Regions from separate parts of the Paradevosia tibetensis genome, predicted to be linked through region 4. Evidence: predicted binding sites of a transcription regulator. Region 4 holds the regulator's gene; each other region holds the start of a gene.
The links. The regulator LexA, encoded in region 4, represses DNA repair genes until DNA is damaged. The targets are predictions, from matches to a motif close to TGTTCNNNNTGTGTTCNG.

Region 1 (4,617 bases), 780 kb from region 4:
CCGATCACGGTGGCGTTTCCGGCGGCCATGGCCGCTTCGCTCCTTGTCGGGCTCATCAATGGCGTGCTCATCGCCATCATGGGCATGCCGCCCTTCGTGGTGACGCTGGGCATGATGTCGGTGGCGCGTTCCATCGGCATGGTGATGTCGCAGAATAAGATGATCTACCAGTTCGGCCCCGACCAGGCGCTGCTGCTCCAGATCGGCGGCGGCTCGACCTTCGGCATTCCCAATCCCGTCTACGTGCTCGCCGCGCTGGCGCTGGTGACGGGGCTGGCCATGCACTGGACCAGGTGGGGGCGCTATCTCTTCGCCATCGGCGGCAACGAGAAGGCGGCCGTGCTCACCGGCGTGCCGGTCAAGGCGGTCAAGATCTCGGTCTATATGTTCGTGGCCTTCACGGCCGGGCTCACCGGCTTTCTCGAGGCCGGATGGCTGGGGAGCGTCACCACCAACCTGGGGCAGGGCATGGAACTCACGGTCATCGCCGCAGCGGTGATCGGGGGCGCGAACCTTGCCGGCGGCTCCGGCACGGCCTTCGGCGCCGTGGTGGGGGCGGTGCTGATCGAGGTCATCCGCAACAGCCTGATCCTGCTCGGTATTTCGACCTTCTGGCAGGGCACGTTCGTAGGCTGTTTCATCGTCATCGCCGTGGCCTTCGACCGGCTGCGGAACCGGGAGACGAGCGAATAGGGGGAGCGCAGGCTCCCCCTCGGAGCACCGCTCAGTAGAGCGGCTTGATCTCGATGGTTTCGGCCTCGTCCCAGGCCACCGCGTTGCGCAGCGGCGCGCCGAACTGGGTCTCGGCGATCTCGAAGACGTCGCCAGGCTCGGTCTTGATGCCGTCCGCAAAGCTCAGGGTCGCCGTGCCGAACATGTGCACGTGGATGTCGCCGGGGTTGCGGAACAGCTCGTACTTGAAGTGGTGGTATTCGAGGTTGGCGATGGTATGGGACATGTTGTCCTCGCCCGACAGGAACGGCTTTTCCCACAGCACCTTGCCGCCGCGCAGGATGCGCGACATGCCCTCGATGTGGCGTGGGAGATCGCCCAGCCGCAGTTCCGGGCCGAACGAGCAGGCGCGCAGCTTGGAATGGGCGAGGAAAAGGTAGTTCACCCGTTCGGTCACGTGGTCCGAGAACTCGTTGGCGAGGGCGAAGCCGAGACGGCGCGGGTTGCCGTCCTGGTCGATGATGTAGATGCCGGCGATTTCCGGCTCCTCGCCGGCGTCCTTTGCGAAGGCCGGGGAGGGGATGGGGCGGCCGGGCGGCACCACCGAATAGCCGTTGCCCTTGTAGAACCACTCCGGCTGGACGCCGACCTGCCCCGGCGCGGGCTTGCCGCCTTCCAGGCCCATGCGGAACATCTTCATGGAATCGGTGAGGTTTTCCTCGGTCTTGGTGCCGGCCGACTTGTGCATGGCATTGCGCGTGGCGGCGGACCCGAGATGGGTCAGGCCCGTGCCGGTGACGTAGAGATGGGCCGGATCTGGGTGGTCGATGGGCGAGAGCAGGCGGCCTTCGGCGACGATCGCGTCGCGGTCGAGCGTGGCGCCCAGGCCCTTCTCGGCGATGATGGTGCCGATGGTCACGTTCCGGTCGATGGCGGCCAGCGTCAGGTCATAAACGCTCGCTGCGTCCTTGATGAGCCGGGCCACCCCGTTCTCGATCGCCGCTACGGCGCGGTCGCCATTGTCGTCCTGGAACTGGATGAGATTCATTTGCCTGGCGCCCTCCCTCAAGCGGTGCGCGCATAAAACGCAAGCTGGCGGGGCGGGGCAAGGGGGAAAACGGTCAGCAATCCAAAAATCCGGTCTTTATCGGAAAACGTGATGAAAATCGGTGCGCGCCGGAGCCGGAGAAATCCCAATTGGCGGCGGGAGGAGCGCGGGGGAGTATCGGCAGGAAAAGCTGGTCTCGGGCCGCGTGAATTAGTTTTTGCCGTTCTCATTTTGCGTGTTGACAGTTTGGAAACAAAATGAGAACAAAATAGGCACATTAGATGGACGGGGAATAGCGGCTCAGCCGCGTTGCACCGGTGCCGATGGCGTGAAATAAGGAGCGGGACTCATGTCGACTACACCACTGCGCGTTATCGAGGGAAGCATGGATAAGGACAAGGCGCTCGCTGCGGCTCTCAGCCAGATCGAGCGCAATTTCGGCAAGGGCTCGATCATGCGCCTTGGCGAGAATTCCTCCATCGAGGTCGAGGCGATCTCGACCGGGTCGCTGGGCCTCGACATCGCCCTGGGCATCGGCGGGCTGCCGCGTGGCCGTATCGTGGAAGTGTTCGGGCCGGAAAGCTCGGGCAAGACGACGCTGGCCCTGCACGTGATCGCCGAGGCGCAGCGCAATGGCGGCATCTGCGCCTTCGTGGACGCCGAACATGCGCTCGACCCCGTCTATGCCCGCAAGCTCGGCGTCAATGTCGATGACCTGCTGATTTCCCAGCCGGACGCCGGTGAGCAGGCACTCGAGATCGCCGATACGCTGGTGCGTTCGGGCGCCATCGACGTGCTGGTGGTCGATTCGGTGGCCGCGCTCACGCCGCGCGCCGAACTCGAAGGCGAGATGGGCGACTCCCTCCCGGGCCTGCAGGCGCGCCTGATGAGCCAGGCCATGCGCAAGCTCACCGCCTCGATCTCCAAGTCCAAGGCGATGGTGATCTTCATCAACCAGATCCGCATGAAGATCGGCGTGATGTTCGGTTCGCCCGAAACCACCACGGGCGGCAATGCGCTCAAGTTCTATTCCTCGGTCCGCCTCGATATCCGCCGCATCGGCGCCATCAAGGACCGCGAGGAAGTGGTCGGCAACCAGACGCGCGTCAAGGTGGTCAAGAACAAGCTGGCTCCTCCGTTCCGCCAGGTCGAATTCGACATCATGTATGGCGAGGGCATTTCCAAGGTCGGCGAGCTCATCGACCTGGGCGTCAAGAGCGGCATCGTCGAGAAGTCGGGCGCCTGGTTCTCCTATGATAGCCAGCGCCTCGGCCAGGGCCGCGACAATTCCAAGCAGTTCCTCAAGGACAATCCGCAGATCGCCGCCCAGATCGAGCAGGGCGTGCGCGAAAGCGCCGGCCTGCTGGGCGATGCGCTGATCACCGCGGGAACGCCGGAATCGGATGCCGAGGGCACCGAGGAATAAGCTCGGCTCTGTCCGAGAGAGATTGTGGGGCGTCGCACAAGCGGCGCCCTTTTTGTTTCGAGGCCCCGAGCCGCGCCCAGGGGAGAGAGCTGCTGACGTCCGGCTAAGCCATGCCCGTAGCAAGTTTGCCCTAATGCAAGTTGACCTCATTCGCCCCGGCAGGTCTCCCTCCCCCTTGTGGGGAGGGAACAAGGGTGGGGGTAGCTCCACCCTCGGTGTCTGCGGCCTTCCCCCGCCCTCGATCCCCTCCCCACGAGGGGGAGGAAGCCGGGAGGCGGCAAGCGCCGTGGACGTCGCGCCCCGCCTGAGCCTTCCATTGCTCCACCGCGCCGCTGGACGAACCATCACCCGCGCGATAGAAAGCCCGGTCAAATTTCCAAGGGTGCGCTCGGGGGCGCGCCACCTTCCGCGAGGAACGCCTATACCATGACCAGCGTAAACGACATCCGGTCGAGCTTCCTGAACTACTTCGCCAGGGAAGGGCACGAACCGGTGGCATCGAGCCCGCTCGTGCCCCGGAACGATCCGACGCTGATGTTCACCAATGCCGGCATGGTGCAGTTCAAGAACGTCTTCACGGGCGTCGAGAAGCGTCCCTATTCGACGGCGACGACGGCACAGAAATGCGTGCGCGCCGGCGGCAAGCACAACGATCTCGACAATGTCGGGTTTACGGCGCGTCACCACACCTTCTTCGAAATGCTGGGCAATTTCTCGTTCGGCGACTATTTCAAGGAGCGCGCCATCGAGCTTGCCTGGAACCTCCTGACCAAGGAATGGGAGCTCCCGCGCGAGCGCCTTTCGGTCACGATCTACCAGGACGATGACGAGGCTCACGCGCTCTGGAAGAAGGTCGCCGGGCTCTCCGACGACAAGATCGTGCGGCTGGGCGCCAAGTCGAACTTCTGGCAGATGGGCGATACGGGGCCGTGCGGCCCGTGCTCGGAAATCTTCTACGACCACGGCGATCACGTCTGGGGCGGCCCTCCGGGTTCGCCCGAGGAAGACGGCGACCGTTTCATCGAGATCTGGAATCTCGTGTTCATGCAGTACGAGCAGCAGAATGACGGTTCGCGCTCGGGCCTGCCGCGTCCCTCCATCGACACCGGCATGGGCCTGGAGCGCATTGCCGCGGTCATGCAGGGCGTTCACAACAACTACGACATCGATCTCTTCAAGACGCTGATCTCGGCAGCTGCCCAGGCGACCGGCGCGCGTGTCGATGGCGACGGCAACACCTCGCTGCGCGTCATCGCCGACCACCTGCGCTCGATGTCCTTCCTGATCGCGGAGGGCGTGCTGCCCTCCAATGAAGGCCGCGGCTACGTGCTGCGCCGCATCATGCGCCGCGCCATGCGCCATGCCACGCTCCTGGGCTCGAACGAGCCGGCGATCTTCAAGATCGTGCCGACGCTGGTGCGTGAGATGGGCCAGGCCTATCCCGAGCTCGTGCGCGGCGAGGCGATGATCG
Region 2 (4,617 bases), 510 kb from region 4:
TGGGTTCTTGCAAAGCCGGCAGGCGAACGGCCGAGCGCGATCTTCTTTTCCAACTACCTGATGGCCTCGGGTGGGCTCGCAGAGCTCTATGATCGCGGCGTCGCGGTGCCGTCCGACATCGCGGTCGCCGTGTTCGGCGACGATCCGCAGTTCGAATATGTCCGGCCGCGCCTGACGCGGGTCGGCGCTCCGATCTCGACGCTGGCGGAGCGGGCCATTGCCATGCTGCTCGAACGCATCGAGCGCAAGTATGACGGGCCGCCGCGCTCGGAAACCGTGCCCTGCGTCCTCCACGCCCTCGATTCAGCCTGAGCGCGAGCGCAGATAGGCGGCCAGCGCCACGGCCTGGTTGTGGTCCCGGTCATGGGCCCCGTAGAGCAGCGTCACGTGGCCCTGCCGAACCAGGTTCTCGAGGTCGGCCAGCGCGGGATTGCCCGCAAGCTCCTCCGCGTAGCGCCGCTTGAATTCCTCCCATCGCGCCGGGTCGTGGCCGAACCATTTTCGCAACTCGTTCGAGGGCGCCACAACGCGCAGCCAGTGGTCGAGACGGGCATCTTCCTTGCGCAGGCCGCGCGGCCAGAGGCGGTCCACCAGAACGCGCAAGCCGTCGCCGGCTTCGGCCGGATCGTAGACTCGTCTGGTGGTGATGATGCCCGCCAACGCCCCTCCTCACGCGCCCTTCCTGGCCCGATTGGGAGACACATCGTCCATCACCGTCCGTCCGCCATAGAGCGGGGAGAGCCGGCGTTCCTCGGCGATGAAGGCGTCGAGCGAAGGCCCGGTTGCCGTGCCTTCGAGGCGCCGCGCCTGCGCGTCGAGCCGGCGGATCGCCGCCATTTCCTCCTCGTTGCCCAGCCGCGCCTTGCCGACGGCGGATTTGAGCACCTTGATGGTCTCGTCATAGACTTTGAGCGGCACCGGGAACGGATGACCGTCCTTGCCGCCGTGCGCCATCGAGAAGCGTGCGGGATCGGCGAAGCGATGCGGCGCGCCATGGATCACCTCGGCCACCATCGCCAGCGACTTGACCGTGCGCGCACCCACGCCGGGCACCAGCAGCAGCTCGGTGAAATCGCCGGGCGCCGTGTCGGCGGCAGCCGCAAGCGCGCCGTGCAGGCGGCGCAGCATCACGTCCTTGGGCCGCACGTCGTGGTGCTCGGGCATCACCAGGTGCGGCAGCATGGGCTGGGCCGGCGCCTCGGCTTCCACAGGCCGCCCTTCGATGCGCCCGACCTCGGCCACGATACCGTCCGGCCCGAGCGAGCCGAGCATTTCCACCTGCGCCCGCCGCGAAGCCTGCGCGCGGTGATCCGCCAGGTTGACGATGTTGCCCTGCCGCTTGCCGTCGATGGCCGCGTGCGGATCATCGAGAAAGCTCTCGAGCCCCTCGGACAGCCAATGGTAGCGCCGCGCCTGGCGGGCATCGCCCTTCATGCCCTGCTGCACCACCACCCACTTGCCGTCATCGGCAACGATGAACCCGTGGAGGTAAAGGTCGAACCCATCCTGCACGGCGGCGCTGTCGACCTTGGCGACGAGCCGGCTCGACCGGGCCAGTTGCTCGCCATCGAAGCCCTTGCGCTGGCCGATGCGAATGAGTTCGCCCGGCGTTTCGCGCGAGTGCTTGCCACGGCCGCCGCAGACATGCAGGCCCAGTTCGCCCTCGAGCGGGGCGAGGCCGCGCTTGAGCGCCCCGATGACGCTGGTGGTGATGCCCGAGGAATGCCAATCCATCCCCATCACCGCCCCGAAGGACTGGAACCAGAAGGGGTGGGACAGACGCCGCAGGAACTCGTCGCGCCCGTATTCATGGACGATCGCCTGGGTTACCACCGCCCCCAGCCGCGCCATGCGCTGGCTCAGCCAGCGCGGCACGTGCCCGTGGTGCAATGGAAGGTCCGCGCTGCCAGCCCGCTGGGCCATGCCGAAAAGTCCTCGATAGATATCGCCCGAGGTTAGCACAAAAAGAGAACAAAGCTAGTGCAGGAACGAAGCGGGCCCGGCGCCCGTTACGGACAAATGAGGGCGCGCCTTTTCAAGGAGGCAGGAATGACCCCGACCGAAGCCTGGTATCTCACCGGCGTTATCATCGTTTTCGTGCTGCTGTTGTCCTTCATCGGCTGGGGCATGCTCCAGACCCGCGGTCTCGAGCAGAAGCCGATCGACCACCACTTCTAGAAGTGGAGCTGTTCGACTTCCTCGACCACCGCCTCGCCGACCGCGATGCCGACGACGAACACTATCCACAGGCAGAAGGCCAGCAGCCAGGCTCCGATGAGGCCGATGACGATGCCCATGAGCATCGCCAGCCCGTCCTTGTTGAGGATGCCCACGCAGATGATGGCCAGTCCGAGCGACGGGAGCGTGTTCGTGAACGGAATCGGCACCAGCATGAACACGCCCATGAGGAACGCGAAGACGGCGATGAACGGCATCACGGGGCGTGAGGCCATCCAGGTGATGCGCGGTCTCGACAGGCGGGAGATGATGCGGGTGAACCTGGCGAGGAACTCGAGCAGCTTGAGCATGAGCCCGAGCGGCAGCCTGCGGTCGCCGACGAAGGCCCAGAGCCGGATCTGTGCGCCGGCCAGCATCATGACGGCGAAGGCCATGATGGCCAGCCCGATCACGACGCTATAGCCCGGCGGCCCCGGCAGGAGATTGAGCACCGAGAAGATCATGATCGCCAGCACGTGCGACTTGGGCCCGAGCAGTTCGATCAGGCTGTTGCAGGTGATCCGGGCATCGGGTTTTTCGGCCACCGCCTGCAGGCGCGCCAGCACGTCGTAGACGATGGTTTCGAGGGGGGACCCCGCCGGGCCGGGTGCGCCAGGCGCGGCGGCACCGGAGAACGCGGAATGCGTACTCATCGGTCGCGCCCCATTCGGCAACGCGCGGAACGGCTTATCGCGTCGATGGGGTACGGAGGTGGAACCGATGGTCTCCGTGCCCTTTGCTCACCGCCGCGATACTGCACCGAACCGTCCCACTCACGCCTGACCCGCCGACACTACCCCGCTTCCCCCGCGCCGCGATTGGCTCGGCGTCCGTGTTGTTGGCCCGGTGTCTCAATGTGGCGCGGCCTCGGGAAGCCCCAGCCAACCCATCAGTTCCGCCGCTGCCGCGCTGCCGGCGCGGTTGGCGCCGATGGTGGAGGCGGAGGGGCCGTAGCCGACCAGGTGCACGCGCGGATCCTTGAGGACCTGGGTCGCCAGTCGACCGGTCATGGTGATGCCGCCACTGGGTTCGCGCAGCATCAGCGGCGCCAAATGGTCGAGCGAGGAGCGGAAGCCGGTGCACCAGAGGATGACGTCCGCGCGCTGGAAGGCGCCATCGGCCCAGCGTACGCCGTCTTTAGTGATTTCCGCGAACATCGGCAGCCGCTTGAGCACGCCCCTCGCCCGCATGGCCTCGATGGCGGGGGTGTTGCGCAGGCCGGTCACCGAGACCACCGAGTTGGGGGGTAGTCCGTGCCTCACCCTCTCCTCGACCATGGCAACGGCGGCCCGTCCATCCTCTTCGGTGAAGCTGCCGTCCCGGAAGACGGGCTCGCGGCGCGTCACCCAGGTGGTCGAGGTCACCCCCGATATCTCGTTGAGAAGCTGGATAGCCGAAATGCCGGCGCCCACGATTACCACGTGCTGGCCGGCGAACTCGTCGGCGGTGCGGTAATCCCTGGTGTGAAGCTGGCGGCCCCTGAACCGGTCGCGGCCGGGGTAATCCGGGATGAACGGGGTCTCCCAGGTGCCGGTGGCGTTGATGATGCCGCGGGCCGAAAAGTTGCCGCGATCCGTCTCGACCCGCAGCCGGCCGGCGCGCTCGCAGACCGCCACGACCTTGACCGGGCGATACACCCGCAGATCGAAAGCCTGCTCATAGGCGGCGAAATACCTTGGCACCGCCACGGCCGCCTCGACCTGGGTTTCGGCGGTATCGATGGTGTCGGCGAACGAGAGTCCCGGCAGGTCGTGGATGCGGTTGACCGTGCTCAGCGTCAGCGAGGGCCAGCGGAACTGCCAGGCGCCGCCCGCCTGCGGGGACTGGTCGAGAACGATGAAGCCGCGCCCCGGCTCGAGCCCGCGCTTGCGCAGGTGGTAGGCCGAGGAAAGCCCCGCCTGCCCCGCGCCGATGACCACGATCTCGGTCTTGATGGCGATGCCGCTGGCGGGTGCGGGGAGAAGATCGGGGTTCGGGCGCATGGGCCCAAGGTAGTGATGCCCGGTTCCATCCGCCAGTGCGGTGGACGCATCGCAATTGTGCAACCGGAGGCCGTGGCGGGCGGCCTCCGGTTGTGCAGAGGTCGAACAGCTTGCAATCAGGCCAGGGCTTTAGCCTTGAGCTTTTCGAACTCGGCTTGGGTGATCGTGCCCTTGTCGAGCAGCGCCTTGGCGCTGGCGATCTGGTCGGCGGCGTTGGTGCCGGCCACGCGCTTGATGTAGGCGTCCGCCTCCTGGCGTGCTTCGTTGACCTGTTGGTTCTGCCGGTCGGCCATGCCGCCCCCGCGCACGATCAGGTAGACCAGCGCCGTGATGAGCGGGAAGACGATCAGGAAGATGACCCAGATCGCCTTGGCGAGGCCGCCAAGGGAGCGGTCACGGAAGAGATCGATAATGATCT
Region 3 (4,617 bases), 2.1 Mb from region 4:
CAGTTCTGTTGCAGCCAGCCGGACCATCTCGATGCCGAAACCGGCGTCGAATTCCCCCGACAGACGTTCGGCGCGATTGCGGAAGAGACGATCGATATGGCTCGCCTCGCGCGTGGCGCGAGCCGCGTTCACCGAGAGGCACATCAGCTTGTAATCCACCCGATAGATCATGAGGTGGAAGCTGCGGGCCCCTAGGCCTGCCATCTCCAGTTCGCTGGCGAGGCGCAAGGCCAGGTCGGTGGTCACGAGCAGCACATCGTCGAGCAATCCAAGCGGCTCCGCGAACCTGCGTTCGACGAAATGTTCGGCCACCGGGATTCTGGGGCGGATCTGCTCGGAAACCCGCCCCCGGGCCTGATCGAGCCGACGGATGAAACTCTCACCGAGCCGGGCCTGGAGGTGGAGGCGCTCATAATCGAGGACTTGGCCGATCCTGCGCAGGCCTAGCTGGCTGAGACTCGATATCTGTTCCCGCTCGAGCCGGAGCGCACCGATGGGCAGATCGGCAAGGACACTGCCCTCAAGGGTTTGCTCATGAGTGGCGATGGTGCTGGGCGCATATCGGGCTAGAGCCCAGCTTGCACCGATGCTCGATGAAATGGCGCCTTGAGCCAGGATGCCGATATGGCCAAGCCGCTTGAGCACCTCGGCGAGCATGGCCTGCTCCCCGCCAAAGAGGTGCGTAACGCCAGTGACGTCAAAACCCAGATCGCCAAAGGCCGTAACGTCGGGAAGGACTGCAACGACAGGAGAGGCAAAAGACAGCCAATCGGCAAAGTCGGCGAAGGCAGCTTCAAGAAAGGGCCTGTCGATTTCCCGAGCCTGCAGCCCCGGGACGGCGGCACGCGCCTGCGCCAGGTTGAGGTCGCTCGAAAGCCCGGCCTTTTCGGCCAAGGCATCGACAGCAACGATATTGAGTGCGCTCTTCTGCTTTTCGTAAAGCACCAGGGGTTGGGTTGATTCAGCCAGGGTGCGATCGTGGCGTTTGAAGCAGTCGGTCGCCCAGTACGGCACATGCAGGACCAGATAGCGCCGTTCAGGCTGCCGCTTGCTGCCGTGCGATACTCTTGTCTGCGTCCAGTTCAAACCCATGATTCCAGCTCAATTTCCAGTCGCCCTGCCTGTTGATGTCCCCGCTCAAAAGTCCCTTCTCGAGAATGATCTGCCAGCGGGCATTTCCGGGTGCACGCGGATCGAAACGCTGTCCCTCGCTCACCGCCGGCTCCACCCGCCAGCGCAGTTGCGCGGCGCTGGCTTCGCGTCCGGTGCCGTAGCGGTTGAGGAAGACCGAGGCGCCGCCGCTGACGGCCCGCAGGCTCAGGCGCCGGCTCACGGTGAAATCGAGGATCTTGGGGTGGCCGCCGATATCGGCGATGACGGCGGCGACGGCCCGGCAGGAGAGCGCTTCCTCGATCGCCCAGAGCAGCTCGGGCATGGTCTGGGTGCGCACCAGCGTCAGGTGCTCGGGGGCGAAGCCGAAATTCTGCAGGCCAGGGCCATAGGGCAGCCCGCGTTCCTGGCTCTCATGGGCCAGTCCCATATAGAAAACCGCCGGCCGGTCGGGCTTGATGAGGGCGCGGGCCTGGCCGAGCGAGAAGCCGAGCGTGGCGCCGGCATTGCGTTCCTCGGGGGTGAAGACCTCATGGAGCAGGCCGGGGGCGGAAGCGAGAAAGCCTTCCACCTGCTTGCGCCGCAGGTCCGCCCCGCTCTCACCCAGCGGCGGGCGATTCTCGATCGCGGCAATGCGCGCACGCAATGCCTCAAGTGCCTCCTGCTTGGCTGGGCTGCCCATGGAACACATCCTCTTTCCGTTCCGAACTCGCTAGAACAAAAAGAGAACAACTTGCGCTCAAAAGAGTCAAGCCGAGTCGTGAAGGGCTGGGGTGGCGGCGCCGGTTTGGGGACAACACGCGCGATAAAGCTTTCGCGAGTGTGGCCTTGCGGTCATTGAGCCCCGCGGCTCCTCCCACTATGTCTTGGGATACTTGGTATCCGGAGCTGCCCCAACATGTTCGAGGCTCTCAACCGCCTGTTTTCCAAAAGCGAAACAGGCCACGATCTTCATGACCCGCGTCTGTCGGTGGCGGCGCTGCTCGTCCACCTGGCGGCGATCGACGGCTCGTTCAAGGATGAGGAGCGCCAGGCCATCAAGGCGGCGTTGCAGGATTACTACGACCTGGACGAGAGCGAGGTCGAAAAGCTCATTGCCGAGGCCCTGCGCCGGGATGCCGACGCGGTGGATTTCTACCAGTTCACCTCAGGGCTCTCCTCGCTCGAGGACGACGAGCGCATCGAGATCGTGCGCATGATGTGGCAGGTGGTGTTCGCGGACAACAAGAACCACGAGCTCGAGGACAATATGGTCTGGCGCATCGCCGAGCTCATCGGGGTCTCCACCCGCGACCGCAACATCCTGCGCAACCAGATGGCCCGCAAGGCCGAATAGGGGCCGTTCGGCCCCCATCTTTTCCGTGCCTGGGAAAAAAGTCCCGCGACCCCGGCTCTCGCGCTGGTGACGGCGATCGGGGGCGTTTTCTCATGAAGCCGATCGGCTCGTGCGGGCTTCCAGAGGTCCTCGATATGCGTCCCGGGCCTTCCCGAGGCAGACTCTTCCCCGGCGAAGGCCGGGGGGCCAGGGTCACGCCCGGTGACCGCGGCTCCCCGCCTGACGCCAGCCCTTATGCTGCGATGGCGTTGCCCGGCACGATCTTGGTGACGGTGCCCTTTTCGACGCCCTCGCCGTCGCGATAGCCGATGCGGCCGGGCTCGATATCGATCTGCCAGTCGGCGCTTGGGCCACCCTCCCAATCGACATGGTAGCCGGTCGGGGTCACCGCCCAACGGCCGGTGCGGCGTCCCCCGTTGGGGGCCAGCATGGCGGCCGCGCCGTCGGCGCCGTAATGCACCGCCGCTTCGACGCCATTGCCGAGATCGAGATAATGGGTGGAGCCGCGCAGCAGCGCCTCGAGAATCGAATTGTCGTGAACAATCATTGGAAAGCCTCGTGTTTCCTGGGGTTTTGCGATAATAGTCAAGTAACTTGACGAGCTAATAGAGCGGAACTCGAAATTGGTCAAGAAGCTTGACGATGCCCGCAGCATTGATCATATCGGCCTGCATCTCTGGCGCGCGGCGCAGCATTGGCGCGATCGCATGCGCCGGGAAATGGCGGCGCGCGGCTTTCCCTGGCATCTGGAGGCGCGCGGGGAGGTGCTGGGGCATGTGGGACCGAACGGGGTGTCGCAGGCAGCCCTGCCCGAGCGCATGGGGCTTTCCAAGCAGGCCGTGCAGCAATTGCTCGACCAGCTCGAGGCCGATGGCGTGGTGACCCGCGTCACCGACCCGGCCGACAAGCGCCTGCGGCGGGTGGAACTGACGGGGCTGGGGCTGTTCGACCTGGTCGAGCGCAATGCCATCAAGCGCGAAATCGAAAACGAATACAAAGACATCCTCGGTCCAGAGCTCTTCGCCCAGATGGAGCGCGCCCTGCGCATCCTCAATGAGAAGACCGCCACCGGCAGCCCGGCGCCCTGACCCGATCCGATCTCTTGACCCGCCCCCTGGGGCCGCTCCCATAAACGCGAGAATCATCGAACCGGAAGGGTGATTCCATGACGTTCAAAGATCGCCACTACAGCCCCTCGGAGGCCGCCGACCTGCTCGGCGTCTCGGTGAAGGCCCTGCGCCTCTACGAGGAAAAGGGATTTCTGGCGCCGCTGCGCAGCGCCACGGGCTGGCGCGCCTATGGGCCCGAGGACATGGCAAGGGCCCGCGACATCGTCGCCCTGCGCGCCCTCGGCCTCAGCCTTGCCCAGATCGGGCGCGTTCTCGCCCGGGACGAAGCGGAAATGACGCGCGTGCTCGCTGGGCACCAGGCCGCGCTCGAAGGGCGAATCGCCCAGCTCACCTCGGCGCTGGCGCAGGTGGGGGCGATGCGCTCGGCCCTTGGGGCCGGCAAGGCGCCCGCCGTGAGCGAGCTGGCCGCGCTTGCCGTGCCCGCCGCCGCGCCGGCCGTGGCGTTCGACCTGCCCTGGCCCTGGGATGGCGAGCGCTTCGCGCTTGAGCGCGTCGCCTCGCTCACCTTCATCGTCGGGCCCCTCTTCAGCGGCAAGACCCGGCTGGCGCGCCGGCTTTCCGAAACCTTGGCCGGCGCGGCCTTCCTCGGGCTCGAGCGTCTCGCCGGGGATGGCGCCGACTTCAGGGCAGGGCTCGCGGGCGATGTGGCGCTGGCCGCAAGGGTCGCCCGGGCGCAGGAGTGGATCGTCGAGGACGGCGGCGCCGCCTCGGACGCGCTCCTGGCGCTCCTCGTCGCGCTCGAAGCGCCGGACCCGGCCATTCTCGTCATCGACATGATCGAGGACGGGCTCGATCCGGGCACGCAGGCGGCGCTGGTGGCGCATCTGCGCCGGCGCGGGCCGCAGGCCAAGCCGGTCTTCTGCCTCACGCGCTCCAGCGCCATTCTGGACCTGGCGGCCGTCACGCCGGCCGAGGCGGTGCTTTTCTGCCCGGCCAACCACAATCCGCCGATGCTGGTCACGCCCTATCCGGGTGCACCGGGTTACGAGGGCGTCGCCTCGTGCCTGGGTTCGCCCGGGCAGCGGGCGCGCACGGCCGGGG
Region 4 (4,617 bases):
GGTTGTGGAACGCGTCCGGCGCCAGCAGCGGCTCCGCGGGCGCCTTGGAGGGGGGCGGCGGCGCGTAGCCCTGCCAGAGGGTTGCTGCCAGCCGCCCGACGATCGCCTCCATGCCCGACGTCGCGGCTCCTGCTCGCGGAACGATCGTGAGCAACTCGCGGTCGCGTACAACGACCGCGTAGCGACCGAGCTCGTCCGCGAGCACGGGATCGGGGGCCGCGCCTTCCTGGCTTCGCGCCAAAGCCACGGCCAGGGCGCGGTAGGAGAGATCGATCAATTCGCCCTCCCGGTAGCTCTCCTCCTTGCTGGTCAGCGACAGCAGCCGCGCCATGCGCTGGTAGGTGGAGGCCTTTGCGTTGCCATCGCCAAGGAGGGCGTGGGCGGTAGGAACCGCGTTGGGAGTGTTTCGAAGCAAAGCCGCGGCCGCGTCGAGCCGGTCTGCGAGGGTGGCTCGCAACAGGCGAGCCGGGCTCCTCGGGGCGACCACGTTCAGCAACACCAGAAAGAACATCGGGAAGAAGACGACTACCCACATCCAGGTGAGCGCCCGGGTGAGGAGTTCGGCTACGGGGATGATGTCGTAAAGCGTCATCACGAAGGCAAAGACGAAGCCCACGGTGCCCGCCATCGACCCAAGCCGGCTGGCCTGGGAGAAGTACATGCCGCCGAAGGTGAAGGCCGCAATGAACGCGAGCCTGAGGAACGGCGAATCCGCCGAGATCATCAGGAACAACACCCCCAGCAATATGCCGACGGAAGCCGCCACGATCAGGCCGAGACCGATCAGGATGCCTGACCCCGAGTTGTCCTTTGATGCGAAAAAGATGAGGTAGCACGAGAGCGCGGCCTCGGGCACGTGGTTGGCCATGGCCACCACCGTAACCAGCACGCAAAGCACCGCCATCCGTATCGAAAGGTCGAGCCGCCCCGGATAGGGCTGCAGTTCGTCCCAGACGATCCTGGCGAAGCTCGGTCTAGTGGGCGGTCGATACAGCATCGGTTTCGCTCGGGGGCTGGCCGACGATGACGATGGCGGTCGAGCCGATGCGCATCAGGTCCGCCGGCGGATCGTGGAGCTTGACGTAGACCGGGAAACGCTTGGCCACCTTCACCCAGTTGAGGGAACTGGAAACGATCGGCAGCCCGAGGATATTGGCCGATTCCTCCGACCGCACACCCCAACCGATGCTTTCGACCTCTCCCTGGATGCGCCGCGATCGGTCCGCCATCACGAAGACATCGGCCCGGCTGCCGAGACGGATGGCGTCGAGTTCGGTTTCGCGGAAGAAGGCCACCGCCTCCCAACCGGAAGTGTCGATCAGCGTGAAGATGGACTGGGCCGTTATCACATACTCGCCGGATGCCATCTCGAGCCCCGTCACCTTCCCGTCGAACGGCGCGCGCACGGTCGTGTTGTCGAGATCGCGCTGCGCAAGGGCCACCGTCGCCTCGGCCACGTCGACCTGGGCCTTGCGGGTATCGAGCGTGCCGATGACCTGTGTCGCGCCCTGCGACTGCTGGAGCGCCTGGTCAAGACTGACCTGTGCGTCGCTATAGGCGGTTCGCGCCTGGTCCACCTGCTGGGCCGTCACGTATCCCTTTGGCAGGAGCGGCTCTAGGCGCTCCAGGGTCTGCCGGGCGAGTTCGGCATTGAAGCGCGCGCGTTCGATCTGTTTGGCGGCGACATCGGCGTTGCTTTGGGCCGTAGCAATATTGCGCCCGCCCTGCTCGACCTCGGACTGGGCGGCACGCAGCTCGGCCTGCGCCTGGTCGAGGCGAAGCTGATAGGGCTGCGGATCGATCTGGAAGAGCACGTCGCCCTTTTTGACGCTCGCATTGTTCTGGACGGCGATCGAAACGATGCGACCGGGAACCGTGGGCGAAACGTGGATTGTGGGTGCCGAGATCTCGGCGACGTCGGTTCGCGGCGAGCTGTTGATCTCGTTGAGCGAGAAATAGATGCCCACGACCGCCGCTACGAAACTGACCACGGCAATGACGAGGCCAATCAGCCTCTTGATGACATGCCCGCCGTTCATTGCGGAATTCCGCCGAACCAGAGGAACCAGAAGCCGGTACCCCCACCAATCGCCATACACAGATAGACCAGCAATGGCAGTGGAAGATACCCGTCGATATCGAGAATGATCAGCAATTGCCGCGCGATGACGGCGAAGACCACACCAAGAACCGCGCAGATGATCCAGGCTGGAAAGAACGAGCCAAATATTGCGATCGAGGGCGCCGAAGGCTCCGAACTACAAGCTCCGAGCATGCTCGCGAAAAGTAGCGCCATGCCTAGTCGTGGTAGGCGCGCCGCAAACACGCGGCTCACGGATACTGGTTGCACTTGACGCTCCGCACACTCGAAATCGCCCGTCAGGGGCGGCTTCCGGCCAGAGATCGACCCAAATTCCCGGTCCCGTCAAGCGTTTCGGCGGCACATGAAGGGGTGCGATAACGGCTTCTTCACCGTTTTGTTGCAGAACATAACTGGAACACATATAACAAGTTCAGTCTTTGTTCTGATTCTGTTGGGGCCGCCGATGCTGACGCGCAAGCAACACGAACTGCTCATGTTCATCCACGAACGGATGAAGGAAACCGGCATCCCGCCCTCGTTCGACGAGATGAAGGATGCGCTCGACCTGGCGTCCAAGTCCGGTATCCATCGCCTGATCACGGCGCTTGAGGAGCGTGGTTTCATTCGCCGCCTGCCCAACCGGGCGCGAGCGCTCGAAGTCATCAAGCTTCCGGATTCGATGAACCCGTCGCTTGGCGGGCGCAAGGCGCGGTTCGAGCCCAATGTCATCGAGGGCAACCTTGGCAAGGTTTCAGCGCCCCCGCCTCGGACGGAACTGGTGTCGGTCGCCGAAAGTGGCCGGCCTGTTGCAGTGCCGGTGATGGGACGTATCGCAGCCGGCACCCCGATCGAGGCCATCCAGACCCATAGCCACACCATTGCCGTGCCGCCCGAGATGCTCGGGCCGGGTGAGCACTATGCGCTCGAAGTGCGCGGCGATTCCATGATCGAGGCCGGCATCTTCGACGGCGACACCGTACTGATCAAGAAGCAGGACTCAGCCGGAACCGGCGAGATCGTCGTGGCTCTCGTCGATGATGAAGAGGCTACTCTCAAGCGCCTGCGCCGCAAGGGTAATTCGGTCGCTCTCGAGGCCGCCAACCCGGCTTACGAAACCCGCATCTTCGGCCCCGACCGAGTGAAGGTACAGGGTCGGCTGGTCGGCCTGCTGCGCAAGTACTGAGCGTTCCGCTCCGAAATTGAAACGCCGCCGCCGGGGAGATCCGGCGGCGGCGCTGTTTTGTGCCGGCGTCAGTGGTTGTCGCGGGGCAGCCCGGCGGTCTGGGCCAGGCGCTGGTAGTTGACGGCGGGACGGAGAACGGCGCCGCTGCCGAGCTGGTCGACGATGCCGCGCTGAATCTCCTGCCAGGGCGTCTGGTTCTTGGGATACTGGTAGCCGCCATTGGCTGCCAGTTCCTGGCGACGCTGAGCGATTTCCTCGTCGGAGATGAGGATATTGGCAGCGCCGGTGTTGAGATCGATCCGCACGCGGTCCCCGGTGCGCAGGATGGCGAGGTTGCCGCCCGCAGCCGCTTCCGGAGAAGCGTTGAGGATCGAGGGCGAGCCCGAAGTACCTGACTGGCGCCCGTCGCCAATGCAGGGAAGCGAAGTCACGCCCTGCTTGATGAGGTACGCAGGCGGCCGCATGTTGACGACTTCGGCAGCACCCGGATAGCCGATGGGGCCGGCGCCGCGCATGAAGAGCAGCGTGAACTCATCGATTGCCAGTGCCGGATCGTCGATGCGGTGGTGGTAGTCCTCCGGACCGTCGAAGACTACAGCCCTGCCCTCGAAAGCATTGGGGCTGGCTGGGTTGTTCAGGTAACGATCGCGGAATTCCTGGCTGATGACGCTGGTCTTCATGATGGCGTTGTCGAAGAGATTGCCACCGAGAACCAGGAAGCCAGCCTCCGCCTTGAGCGGATTGTCGAACTTGCGGATGACCTTGTCATCCTGGATCGGCGTGTCGCGGCAGTTCTCGCCGATGCTCTTGCCGTTCACGGTCGGTGCGTTTTCCGCGATGAGGCCCTGCCCCATCAACTCGTTGACCACTGCCGGCACGCCGCCGGCATGATAGTAGTCTTCGCCAAGATATTCACCGGCCGGCTGCAGGTTCACCAGCAGCGGCACCTGATGGCCTTCCTTCTGCCAATCGGAGATATCGAGTTCGACACCGATGTGACGCGCGATGGCGTTGATGTGGATCGGCGCGTTGGTCGACCCACCAATGGCCGAGTTGACCACGATCGCGTTGTGGAAGTTGTCGCGCGTCAGGATATCGGAGGGCTTGAGGTCTTCGTGCACCATCTCGACGATGCGCTTGCCGGTGCGATAGGCCATTTCCTGGCGGTCGCGATACGGTGCGGGGATGGCGGCGGAACCCGGCAGCTGCATGCCCAAGGCCTCGGCCAGCGAATTCATCGTGGTCGCGGTGCCCATGGTGTTGCAATAGCCGGTCGAGGGCGCCGACGAAGCCACCAGGTCGATGAACTGCTTATAGTCGATCTCGCCCTTCGCCATCATCTGGCGGGCCT

Region 1: the regulator LexA is predicted to act here: its motif matches at 1,969-1,986, upstream of recA (recombinase RecA).
Region 2: the regulator LexA is predicted to act here: its motif matches at 1,957-1,974, upstream of FNA67_RS07585 (DUF763 domain-containing protein).
Region 3: the regulator LexA is predicted to act here: its motif matches at 1,824-1,841, upstream of FNA67_RS20660 (ImuA family protein).

Annotation. Positions count from the first base shown of each region.
Region 1 covers NZ_CP041690.1:2,867,778-2,872,394, reverse strand. Annotated here, with positions in the region: gene FNA67_RS14055 (ABC transporter permease) at 1-693, shown strand, start outside; gene araD1 (AraD1 family protein) at 725-1,720, opposite strand; gene recA (recombinase RecA) at 2,070-3,146, shown strand; gene alaS (alanine--tRNA ligase) at 3,573-4,617, shown strand, end outside.
Region 2 covers NZ_CP041690.1:1,570,936-1,575,552, reverse strand. Annotated here, with positions in the region: gene FNA67_RS07595 (LacI family DNA-binding transcriptional regulator) at 1-312, shown strand, start outside; gene FNA67_RS07590 (DUF488 domain-containing protein) at 304-660, opposite strand; gene FNA67_RS07585 (DUF763 domain-containing protein) at 670-1,923, opposite strand; gene FNA67_RS22385 (hypothetical protein) at 2,050-2,178, shown strand; gene FNA67_RS07580 (exopolysaccharide biosynthesis protein) at 2,175-2,870, opposite strand; gene FNA67_RS07575 (NAD(P)-binding domain-containing protein) at 3,069-4,199, opposite strand; gene FNA67_RS07570 (SHOCT domain-containing protein) at 4,316-4,617, opposite strand, start outside.
Region 3 covers NZ_CP041690.1:4,215,378-4,219,994, reverse strand. Annotated here, with positions in the region: gene FNA67_RS20665 (Y-family DNA polymerase) at 1-1,086, opposite strand, end outside; gene FNA67_RS20660 (ImuA family protein) at 1,037-1,792, opposite strand; gene FNA67_RS20655 (tellurite resistance TerB family protein) at 2,009-2,446, shown strand; gene FNA67_RS20650 (hypothetical protein) at 2,679-2,993, opposite strand; gene FNA67_RS20645 (MarR family winged helix-turn-helix transcriptional regulator) at 3,070-3,534, shown strand; gene FNA67_RS20640 (MerR family transcriptional regulator) at 3,612-4,617, shown strand, end outside.
Region 4 covers NZ_CP041690.1:2,083,876-2,088,492, reverse strand. Annotated here, with positions in the region: gene FNA67_RS10160 (FUSC family protein) at 1-997, opposite strand, end outside; gene mdtN (multidrug transporter subunit MdtN) at 975-2,039, opposite strand; gene FNA67_RS10150 (YtcA family lipoprotein) at 2,036-2,296, opposite strand; gene lexA (transcriptional repressor LexA) at 2,547-3,266, shown strand; gene FNA67_RS10140 (IlvD/Edd family dehydratase) at 3,335-4,617, opposite strand, start outside.